One region of the Variovorax humicola genome, then DNA from elsewhere that is predicted to be linked to it. Evidence: riboswitches for the same ligand, from Rfam matches in the RefSeq annotation. Region 1 holds a riboswitch; each other region holds the start of a gene.
What was found. Region 1 has a riboswitch for thiamine pyrophosphate ahead of WKW80_RS05090 (purine-cytosine permease family protein). Riboswitches for the same ligand answer to the same signal wherever they lie in the genome.
Positions count from the first base shown of each region.

Region 2: another riboswitch for thiamine pyrophosphate. It lies ahead of WKW80_RS11915 (LuxE/PaaK family acyltransferase); the one in region 1 lies ahead of WKW80_RS05090 (purine-cytosine permease family protein).
Region 3: another riboswitch for thiamine pyrophosphate. It lies ahead of thiC (phosphomethylpyrimidine synthase ThiC); the one in region 1 lies ahead of WKW80_RS05090 (purine-cytosine permease family protein).

Region 1 is NZ_JBBKZV010000002.1:280,893-284,163, forward strand. It holds gene fdxA (ferredoxin FdxA) at 1-213, shown strand, start outside; gene WKW80_RS05085 (NAD(P)/FAD-dependent oxidoreductase) at 171-1,238, shown strand; TPP riboswitch at 1,272-1,375, shown strand; gene WKW80_RS05090 (purine-cytosine permease family protein) at 1,447-2,781, shown strand; gene thiD (bifunctional hydroxymethylpyrimidine kinase/phosphomethylpyrimidine kinase) at 2,726-3,271, opposite strand, start outside.
Region 2 is NZ_JBBKZV010000005.1:297,920-301,190, forward strand. It holds gene WKW80_RS11910 (hypothetical protein) at 717-1,025, shown strand; TPP riboswitch at 1,403-1,496, shown strand; gene WKW80_RS11915 (LuxE/PaaK family acyltransferase) at 1,565-2,668, shown strand; gene WKW80_RS11920 (acyl-CoA reductase) at 2,665-3,271, shown strand, end outside.
Region 3 is NZ_JBBKZV010000010.1:141,417-144,687, forward strand. It holds gene WKW80_RS17990 (LysR family transcriptional regulator) at 1-99, opposite strand, end outside; gene WKW80_RS17995 (NAD-dependent epimerase/dehydratase family protein) at 190-1,233, shown strand; TPP riboswitch at 1,288-1,396, shown strand; gene thiC (phosphomethylpyrimidine synthase ThiC) at 1,471-3,271, shown strand, end outside.

The DNA of each region.
Region 1 (3,271 bases):
TGCATCGACTGCGCAGTCTGCATTCCGGAGTGCCCCGTCAACGCGATCTATGCCGAGGAAGACCTGCCGGCCAACCAGATCGCCTTCATCAAGCTGAACGCCGAGCTGGCGCTGGCCGATGGCTGGAAGAGCATCACCAAGCGCAAGCCCGCGCTGCCCGATGCCGAAGAGTGGAAAGACGTGACCGACAAGATCGGGGAGCTGGTCCGCTGAACGCGGCTGCCGACCCCGCTGTCGTCGAAACCGACGCGCTGATCATCGGCGCAGGCCCGGTTGGCCTGTTCCAGGCCTTCCAGCTCGGACTGCTTGAAATCTCCTGCCACATCGTTGACGCCCTGCCCCGTGCGGGCGGCCAATGCGTCGAGTTGTACGGCGACAAACCCATCTACGACATACCGGGCACGCCACGCACAACCGGGCAGGGGCTGGTCGAATCTCTGCTCGAACAGATCGCGCCGTTCAAGCCGACCTTTCACTACGACGAGCAGGTCGCCACGCTGGCGCGGCAGCCGGATGGCAGGCTGTTGATGGGCACTTCCCGCGGAACGACCTTCCTGGCAAAGACGGTGTTTATCGCGGCTGGCGTCGGCGCCTTCGTGCCGCGCCGCATGACGGTCGAAGGCATTGCGCGCTTCGAAGGATCGAAGCTTTTCTACCACCCTGAAGCGCTCGAGCAATTTGCCGGCCGAACAGTGGTGGTGCACGGCGGTGACGATGCCGCCCTCGAAACCGCATTGGCGCTTGCGGGTCAGGCGAAGCAGGTCACCTTGCTGCACCGCCGCGATGCCTTCAACGCCGACGATGCACTGGTTGCACGATTTCGCAAAGCCGTGTCGGCGGGCGATATCAGGCTCGCCATCGGCCAGCCCACCGGTTTCGACGGCACACGGGTTCAGGTTGCGACACCCGACGCCCAAACCGTCGACCTGTCCGTGGACGCCTTGATCGCCTGCCTCGGCATCTCCCCACGCCTCGGCCCCATCGCCGATTGGGGCCTTGAACTCGAGCGCAAGCAGGTCCCGGTCGACACCGAGCGCTTCGAAACCCGCGAGCGCGGCGTATTCGCCGTCGGCGACGTCAACACCTATCCCGGCAAGAAGAAGCTCATCGTCTGTGGCTTCCACGAGGCCACGCTGGCCGCCTGGGCCGCCACGACCGTTGTCTTCCCGGGACAGTCGATCCCGCTCCAATACACCACGACCAGCACGCGGTTGCACACGCTGCTGGGCGTCGGCTGAAACTACAATCCACAAAGTTGCGCACATCGCGCGCAGCCACGCTAGGGGTGCCGGCCGTTCACCAGACGGTTGGCTGAGAGAGTCCCTTTGAACCTGATTGAGGTAATCCTCGCGCAGGGAAGCTGGTCCGGCGGCCGTCACGTTGTCTCGCGTGCATTCACAGCCATCGAACCGCGACCTGCCAATCGCTTTGCAATGGAGCAAATGGATGGCGCAGCCTTCTGACATTTCTTCGGCGTCCCGCAACGAGGCGCTTACGCCCTTGCCGGATTCCGCCCGCGCCTTCGGCTGGCACGACCATGTGTCCCTGTGGTTCAGCCTCGGCGTCGGCCTGCTCGTGATGCAGGTCGGGGCGTACCTGGTGCCCGCCGTGGGCACGCAGGCCGCGGCCGCCGCGATCGTGATCGGGTCCTGCGTCGGCGCTGGCCTGCTGGCCTGGACCGCGCGGCTCGGCTGCGAAAGCGGATTGGCCAGCGCGGGGCTCATGCATGCGACCTATGGGAGTGCCTTTGCGCGGCTGCCGGTGCTGCTCAACATCGTGCAGCTCGTGGGCTGGACCACCTTCGAGATCGTGATCATGCGCGAGGGCACGCAGGCCATCGGCAAGCAGGCCTTCGGCCTTGCGCTCGACAGCACGCTGGGCACGCTGCTCACCACCTTGCTATGGGGTGCAGTGCTGCTGGCGCTGCTCGCCGGCTCGATGGTCAGGTTGGTGCGGCGCTTCGTCAGACGCTTCGGCCTGCCGCTGGTGGTGATCTCGCTGGCCTGGCTCACCTGGCAGTTTGGCGGGCAACTCGCCGCCAAGGGCTTCGGAGCGTTCTGGTCGCGTACGGGTGACGGCACCATGGGCATGTTCGGCGCACTGGACCTGGTGATAGCGATGCCGGTCTCGTGGCTGCCGCTGGTGGCCGACTATGCACGGCATGGCAAGCGCAGCGCCGGCGCGCTCGGCAGCGCGTTCAGCGGCACGTGGGTCGGCTACGTGGTGGCGAACATCTGGTGCTATGCGCTCGGCGTGATGGTCGTGAGCGCGGCCGACACCGGCACCGGCCTGGTCACGGCGCTGCTGCTGGCGCAGGGCGGTCTGCTTGCCCTCGGGTTGATCCTCATCGACGAGCTCGACAACGCCTATGGCGACGTGTATTCGGGCGCCGTTTCCACCCACAGCCTGCTGCCGCGCCGGAGCGTGAAGCAATGGGGTCTTCTGATCGGCGTGCTGTGCATTGCGCTCGCAATGGTGCTGCCCATGCATGCGCTGGAGCGCTTCCTGTTGCTGCTCAGTTCGGTGTTCGTCCCGCTCTACGGCGTGATCCTCGGGCGCCTGGGCATAGGCGCCGCGCCGTCCGGCATCGGCACGCATCGCGTCGACTGGGGCGCCGCGACCATCTGGATCGTGGGCATCGCGCTGTACCATGGCCTCGCGGACTGGGCGCCGCAATTGGGGTCGGCGCTGCCGACCCTGGCACTGACGTTCGTAACCGCGTGGCTCAGCCGGCCGACACCGGAAAGCGATGCGTCGGCACTGGCGCAAAACCGTGGTTGAGCGGGCCGTGGCCCGCGCCGACCTTTACGTCGGCCCCGGCCGTCATCGCACCGATCACGTAGGCACGCGCGTGTTGCACGGCCTCGGGCAGCGCATGGCCGAGCGCAAGATGCGCCGCGATGGCCGAGGACAGCGTGCATCCGGTCCCATGCAGGTTCTGGCTCGCAATGCGGGCCGAACCGAAGCGTCGCGGCGGGCTGCCAGCCTCGGCGAGCACGTCGACGATCTCCTCGCCCTTCAGATGGCCACCCTTGAGCAGCACGGCATGCGCACCGAGGGCGAGCAAATCGCTGGCGGCGCGATCAAGGCCATCCACCCCATCGATCTCGCGCCCGATCAGCAAGGCCGCTTCATCCAGATTCGGCGTGATGACCATCGCGCGTGGGAACAGTTCGTTCACCAGCCGCTGCACCGTTTCGTTCTCGATCAAGCGGTCGCCGCTGGTCGCGACCATCACCGGGTCGAGCACCACGTTCGGCAGCCTGTAGTG
Region 2 (3,271 bases), on a different contig from region 1:
GATGTGGGGTGGTCTCGCCTTCGCGCCTCACGAAGCCCTTGCCGTCGGCCATGCCACCGGGCGACTCAACGCTCCGGCTTCGATCCGCTGTACCTCATCGACGCCATCGGCCGAATTCTTGGGCGCATCGCCAGCACCTGCTCGATCCACGCATCCCGAATCCCCATAGCTTCGTAGCCTTCTCAGGCGTCAGAGGTGCATTCCGCGGTTTCCTCCCTCGAGGCTTGCCCAACACCTGCCCTCAGGCCGCAGCCGTGCTTGGCGCTGCGCTTCGCAAGGGCAGGTATCGGGCAACCCTTAACATGTACGGTAGTAGCCAGTTAGTCACCCTACGACTGCTTTCGCAGCGAGTACTGGAGTTTGAAGGAGCCAGGCGAGGCCGAGACAAAGCCTTCAGGCATACCGCAGGAGGCCGCTCAGCGAGTCGGCGGTTCGCGTACCTTCTCACGGGCCGCAAACCCACAGGTCGACCGAACTCCAGGCGCTCTTGGAGTGGCGTCATACCGGGCTGCCTCGGAGATACCATCCGCGCGCTCCGAAGCTCAGGCTCGCACATGAATCATGGAGCGCGAGCGGGTCGAGAAATGCTGTCTCCTTGGCGGCGCGGGCGCGGGCACTGTCGGTTTCGCACCGACAAAAGGGTCAGATTGTTTGCTACTTGCACCCTGCAGACGAGGGCGATATTTTTCGCGCGCCAAGTTTCCAAAGGAGATCTCATGTCCGTTGAATTCTTGCGACAGATCGCTGCCTCGCCCCTGCCCAAGTCGTACGCCGCACCGAAGGATATCGACGCCGTCAGGATCCTGCGGCAGGCGGGCCTGGTGATTGCATCGGTGGACGAGCCGCCACTGGCGGCTGCCAGAGTCTTGGCCATCACGGAAAAGGGGAGGATCGAACTTCTTCGATTTCACTACCCGGAGGCGCGCCCGAATCAAGGTCCCGCCAAGGCCAGCTGGTTGCAAATCGCAGCCCAACGTGCCCGCGAAGCAATCACGACATCGCACCGACGCGACCCTACGCCCTGAGCGACTGGGGCAGCGCCGCGGAATCCGTTGTCCGCTCCCCCAGACGTTCTGGAAACCCGCGCTCGCAAAGATCGGGCAGCCCATTCGTGGTGGCCGCTCAAATTTGCATGCGCTCGAAAGCAACATGTCGAAGGAAACTGCCGCGGGTCTACGTCGATCAGGGGCCGTCGCCCATGACGGCCGCGGTCCGCCGCAGCCCAATACCGTAGCCACTATCTCAATTTCGCGTGCGACATTGTCGCAAGGGCGCAGACTTGGCCGAATCCCCCGCAATGGTCACAAAGTAACGTCAATGCAAGGGTCACGGATTCAGGTTCTGGCAAAGGAGATGGAAATGTCGCGCCTTGCAATGGCAGGTCCGCAACGGATGTAGTATCGGTAGCGCTCCGGGGTGCACGCGACAGTGCTGAGATTCAAACCCGTGAACTTGAACCGGTTCATACCGGCGGAAGAAGAGCTTTCACTTTTGCCATCGGCGCATCTTGCCGAAGTCGAAGTGGCCTTCGGAGCAACTGTTTCACGCTCACGAAGAAGTCCTCATGAACCAGACCCCTGCAGATCGGCCCGCGGCCACTAGTCCAGCCGCCGAAGTGCTCGCCTTCATTGCACAGGACGGGTGCACCGACGACGAGTTCGATCGACTGGCGTTGCGTCTGTTCTCCCTCCAGTACGACAGCAATCAGGCGTATCGACGCTTCTGCCAGCGGCGCGGCGCAACCCTGCGCAATGTCAAGTGCTGGAGCGACATCCCGGCAGTACCGATTGACGCCTTCAAGGAGCTGGACCTGCGGTGCCAGCCGCCGGCCCCAACGGACCGGGTCTTCATGACCAGCGGCACGACCCGCAGCGAGGTCAAGGGCCGTCACTATCACCCGACGCTGGCGGTCTACGACCGGTCGATGATCAGCAACTTCTCGCGCCGGTTCATGCGCGGCAGCGGCAGGATGCGCATGTGCATCCTGTTCCCGACGGAGACCATGATGCCCAATTCCTCGCTGGCTCACTACCTTGCGCTTGCGCGCAGTGAATTCGGCACCGAGGAGAGCCGATACTTTTTCGGCCCGAGCGGGCTGGATATCGACGGGCTGTGCAATGCGCTGACACAAGCCGAGCGCAGCGGCTTGCCCTGCGCGCTGCTGGGCGCGAGCTACAGCCTGGTGCACCTGATGGACGAGCTTGGGCCGCATGGGAAATCGTTTCACCTGCCGGCGGGCAGTCGCGTCCTCGACACCGGTGGCTACAAGGGGCAGTCGCGCGAACTGCCACTCGACGCCTTCTATGCGCAGCTGTCCGCGCTGCTCGGCATCGAACGATCGCAGTGCATCAACATGTACGGCATGACCGAGCTGAGCACGCAGTTCTACGACGCGGGCAATGCCTCGGTGCCGTCGGTGAAGTCGGGGCCGCACTGGATCCGCTCACGGCTGGTCGACCCACTGACGGGCCGCGAAGTCGCGCGTGGCGAACGTGGCATCCTGGTCCATTGCGACCTCGCAAACTTCAACTCGGTCACCACCATCCTGACGGAGGACGTGGGTCAGGCAGTCGACGGCGGGTTCCTTCTGCTCGGTCGCGCCGAGGGCGCGCACGCCAAGGGCTGCTCGTTGGCGGTGGAGGAATTCATCCGGGCAGCTACGGCATGACGACGCTGCAAGCGGTTGCCGGGTACTTGCCGGGCTTGGCGCCGGCCGAAGTGCAATGGCACCCGCTGATCTTCGAGTCGGGGGCCACGCGGGTCGAAGTCGCCGCGCCCGTGTTGAGCCCGACACAGATGGCGGCACTCGCCTTGCGGGTCAAGCAGGCGAGCCGTCTGCATCTGAAGACGATGACCGTGTCGCAGATCGTGGCCGTGGTGGATCGCGCGATGGCCCGCCTGCTGGACCCGGCCGATTGCTACCGCATCCAGGCCGACCAGTTGCTGCCGATCATCAGCGGGTACGACGCGAATATGGTTCGCCTGGGCCTCACGGCTTTCTTCAAGACCTTTCGCGCGCCGCAACTGCACCGCTTCGTCGCGGAAGACTTCGCCAACCCCAAGTTGCTGGACGAATTCCAGCCACGACCCAAAGGGGGCGCCGCCAGGGCGTTCGGGCCGGACCTGCTGGTTCATAGCTGGGCCGGAAATGTTCCAGCACTGCCGCTGTGGAGTCTGGTCTGCGGATTGCTGGTGAAAGCGGGCAACATCGGCAAGGTGCCGAGCGCGGAACCGTTGTTCGCGGGCTTGTTCGCGCGGCTGCTGGTCGAGG
Region 3 (3,271 bases), on a different contig from region 1:
TGCAACACCGAGCGCGCGCGCGGCGGCGGAGAGGCTGCCTTCGCGCAGCACGGCAAGAAAGGCGCGCTGGTTCTCCCAGCCGGTGGTGTCGAGGCTCATACATTTCATACTAGCCGATCGACTGCTTTGGCCAATTGTGTCGATCCCCGCTTGCCACAAGAATCGAGCCTTCACACACAGGAGTTGGTCATGGCGAACAAGGGATTTGCATTGGTGCTCGGCGCAACCGGCGGTGTCGGCGGGGAGGTCGCGGCGACGCTGCTGCGGCGCGGCTGGCAGGTTCGCGGCCTGGCCCGCGATCCGGCGAAGGGGGCGGCGCAGTGGCGCGCGGACGGCGTGCCGCAACCGGAATGGCTGCGTGGAGACGCGATGGACGCGGGCAGCGTCGTCGCGGCGGCGCGTGGCGCGGCGCTGATCGTTCACGCGGTCAATCCGCCGGGCTATCGCAACTGGGAAACGCTGGTCCTGCCGATGCTCGAGAGCACCATCGCCGCGGCCCGCGCCTCGGGCGCCCGCATTCTCTTGCCGGGCACGGTCTACAACTACGGACCGGACGTGCTCTGTGCAGGGCACGATGTGGTCGAAAGCGCGCCGCAGCGGCCGACCACCCGCAAGGGCAAGATCCGCGTGCAGATGGAAGCACGGCTGCGCGAAGTCGCGCAGGAGGGCATCCGCTCGCTGGTGGTGCGGGCCGGCGATTTCTTCGGGCCGAACGCCGGCAACAACTGGTTTGCGCAAGGCCTGGTCAAGCCCGGGCAGGTTCCAGCCGCGATCAGCTATCCCGGCGACGCGGGCATCGGCCACCAGTGGGCCTATCTGCCCGATGTCGCGGAGACCATGGTGCGATTGGTCGAGCGATCGGAAGCACTGGGCGCCTTCGAGACCTTCCATATGGACGGCCATTGGGATGCCGACGGCACGAAGATGATCGACGCCATCCGGCGTGCGTTGGGCGACCGCGCGCCGGAGTCAAGGCGCTTCCCCTGGTGGCTCATTCGCTTGGCGCAGCCCTTCGTGCCGATGTTTCGCGAACTCATGGAGATGCGCTACCTGTGGCGCATGCCGTTGCGCCTGTCGAACGCGCGCCTCGTGGCGGTGCTGGGCAGCGAGCCGCACACGCCGCTCGACCGGGCGGTTGAGACGACGCTGGCCGGCCAGGGCTGCATGCCCGGCGACCGCTCGCGCGCCGCCGGCGTGGGCGCGGATGGTGTTCGGCGCGTGCTCACCTCCTGACACAAATCGGCGCAACGATTCTTTGCGCAGTCGACGCTGGTCGCGCCTAGAATCCGCCTCGCTCCGGGGTACACGCATGAGCGTGCTGAGATGGTTGTCAGGCAACCGAACCCGCGAACTTGAACCGGTTAGTACCGGCGGAAGAAGAGCTGCAGTTTGATTCGATCCAGAGGTCCGCCGCGGCCTCGGGTCTGTCGGGCGATTGCGGAGCACCCTCATCAACCCAGGAGTGCCCCCATGAATGCAGTCGACAAGTTTGCCTCGTTGCTCACACTGACGCGCGAGCCCTTCCCCGCTTCCACCAAGTCCGCCATCACCGGCAGCCGGCCCGACCTGCGCGTGCCCGTGCGTGACGTGGCCCTGACCAATGGCGAGGTGGTGTCGCTCTACGACACCTCGGGGCCGTACACCGATGCCACGGTCGACATCGATGTGCGGCATGGATTGCCCAGCGTGCGCGCCGCATGGGTTGCCGAGCGCGGCGATACCGAAAGCTACGACGGCCGCCTGCGCGCGGCGCTGGACGACGGCGTGAAGCATGAAGAACGCATGTCCGACAAGGAAGGCGAGCGCATAGCGCAACTGCGCGCGGAAGCCTCGGCATTGCAACGCACGCCGCGCCGTGCCAGGAGCGGCGCGAACATCACCCAGATGCACTACGCGCGCCGCGGCATCGTCACGCCCGAGATGGAATACGTGGCGCTGCGCGAGAACGGAAAACGCGAGTGGATGGCCGAGTACCTCGACAACGACGAGCGCGCGCGACGCGTCGCCGGCAACCCGATGGGCGCACGCATTCCGCAGATCATCACGCCCGAGTTCGTGCGCGACGAGGTGGCGCGCGGCCGCGCGATCATCCCGGCCAACATCAATCATCCCGAGGTCGAGCCGATGGCGATCGGGCGCAACTTCAGGGTGAAGATCAACGCCAACATCGGCAACTCGGCGGTCACCTCGAGCATCGAGGAAGAAGTCGAGAAGCTCGTGTGGGCGATCCGCTGGGGCGCGGACAACGTGATGGACCTTTCCACCGGCAAGAACATCCACACGACGCGCGACTGGATCGTGCGCAACTCGCCGGTGCCGATCGGCACGGTGCCGATCTACCAGGCACTGGAGAAAGTGGGCGGCGTGGCGGAAGACCTCACCTGGGAGATCTATCGCGACACGCTGATCGAGCAGGCGGAGCAGGGGGTCGACTACTTCACCATCCATGCGGGGCTGCGCCTGCCCTTCATCCATCTCACCGCGAACCGCATGACCGGCATCGTCTCGCGGGGCGGCTCGATCATGGCCAAGTGGTGCATCGCGCATCACAAGGAGAGCTTCCTCTACACGCACTTCGAGGACATCTGCGACATCATGAAGGCGTACGACGTGAGCTTCTCGCTCGGCGACGGCCTGCGCCCGGGCTCGGGTGCCGATGCCAACGACGAGGCGCAGTTTGCCGAGTTGCGCACGCTCGGCGAACTCACGCAGGTCGCGTGGAAGCATGACGTGCAGACCATGATCGAAGGACCGGGCCACGTGCCGATGCACTTGATCCAGGCCAACATGGATGAGCAGTTGAAGACCTGCCACGAGGCGCCGTTCTACACGCTCGGCCCGCTGACCATCGACATCGCACCGGGCTACGACCACATCGCCAGCGCGATCGGCGCCGCGATGATCGGCTGGGCCGGCACCGCGATGCTCTGCTACGTCACGCCCAAGGAACACCTCGGCCTGCCGGACCGCGATGACGTGAAGCAGGGGATCATCGCGTACAAGATCGCGGCGCACGCGGCCGACGTTGCCAAGGGCCATCCGGGTGCGCGCTCGCGCGATGACGCATTGAGCAAGGCGCGCTTCGAGTTTCGCTGGCAGGACCAGTTCAACCTCGGCCTCGACCCCGACACGGCGCGCGACTTCCACGACGAGACGCTGCCCAAGGACGCGAGCAAGACGGCGCACTTCTGCTCGATGTGCGGGCCGAAGTTCTGCTCGATGAAGATCACGCAGGAGGTGCGCGAGTACGCCGCGGCGAAGGGGCTGGCCG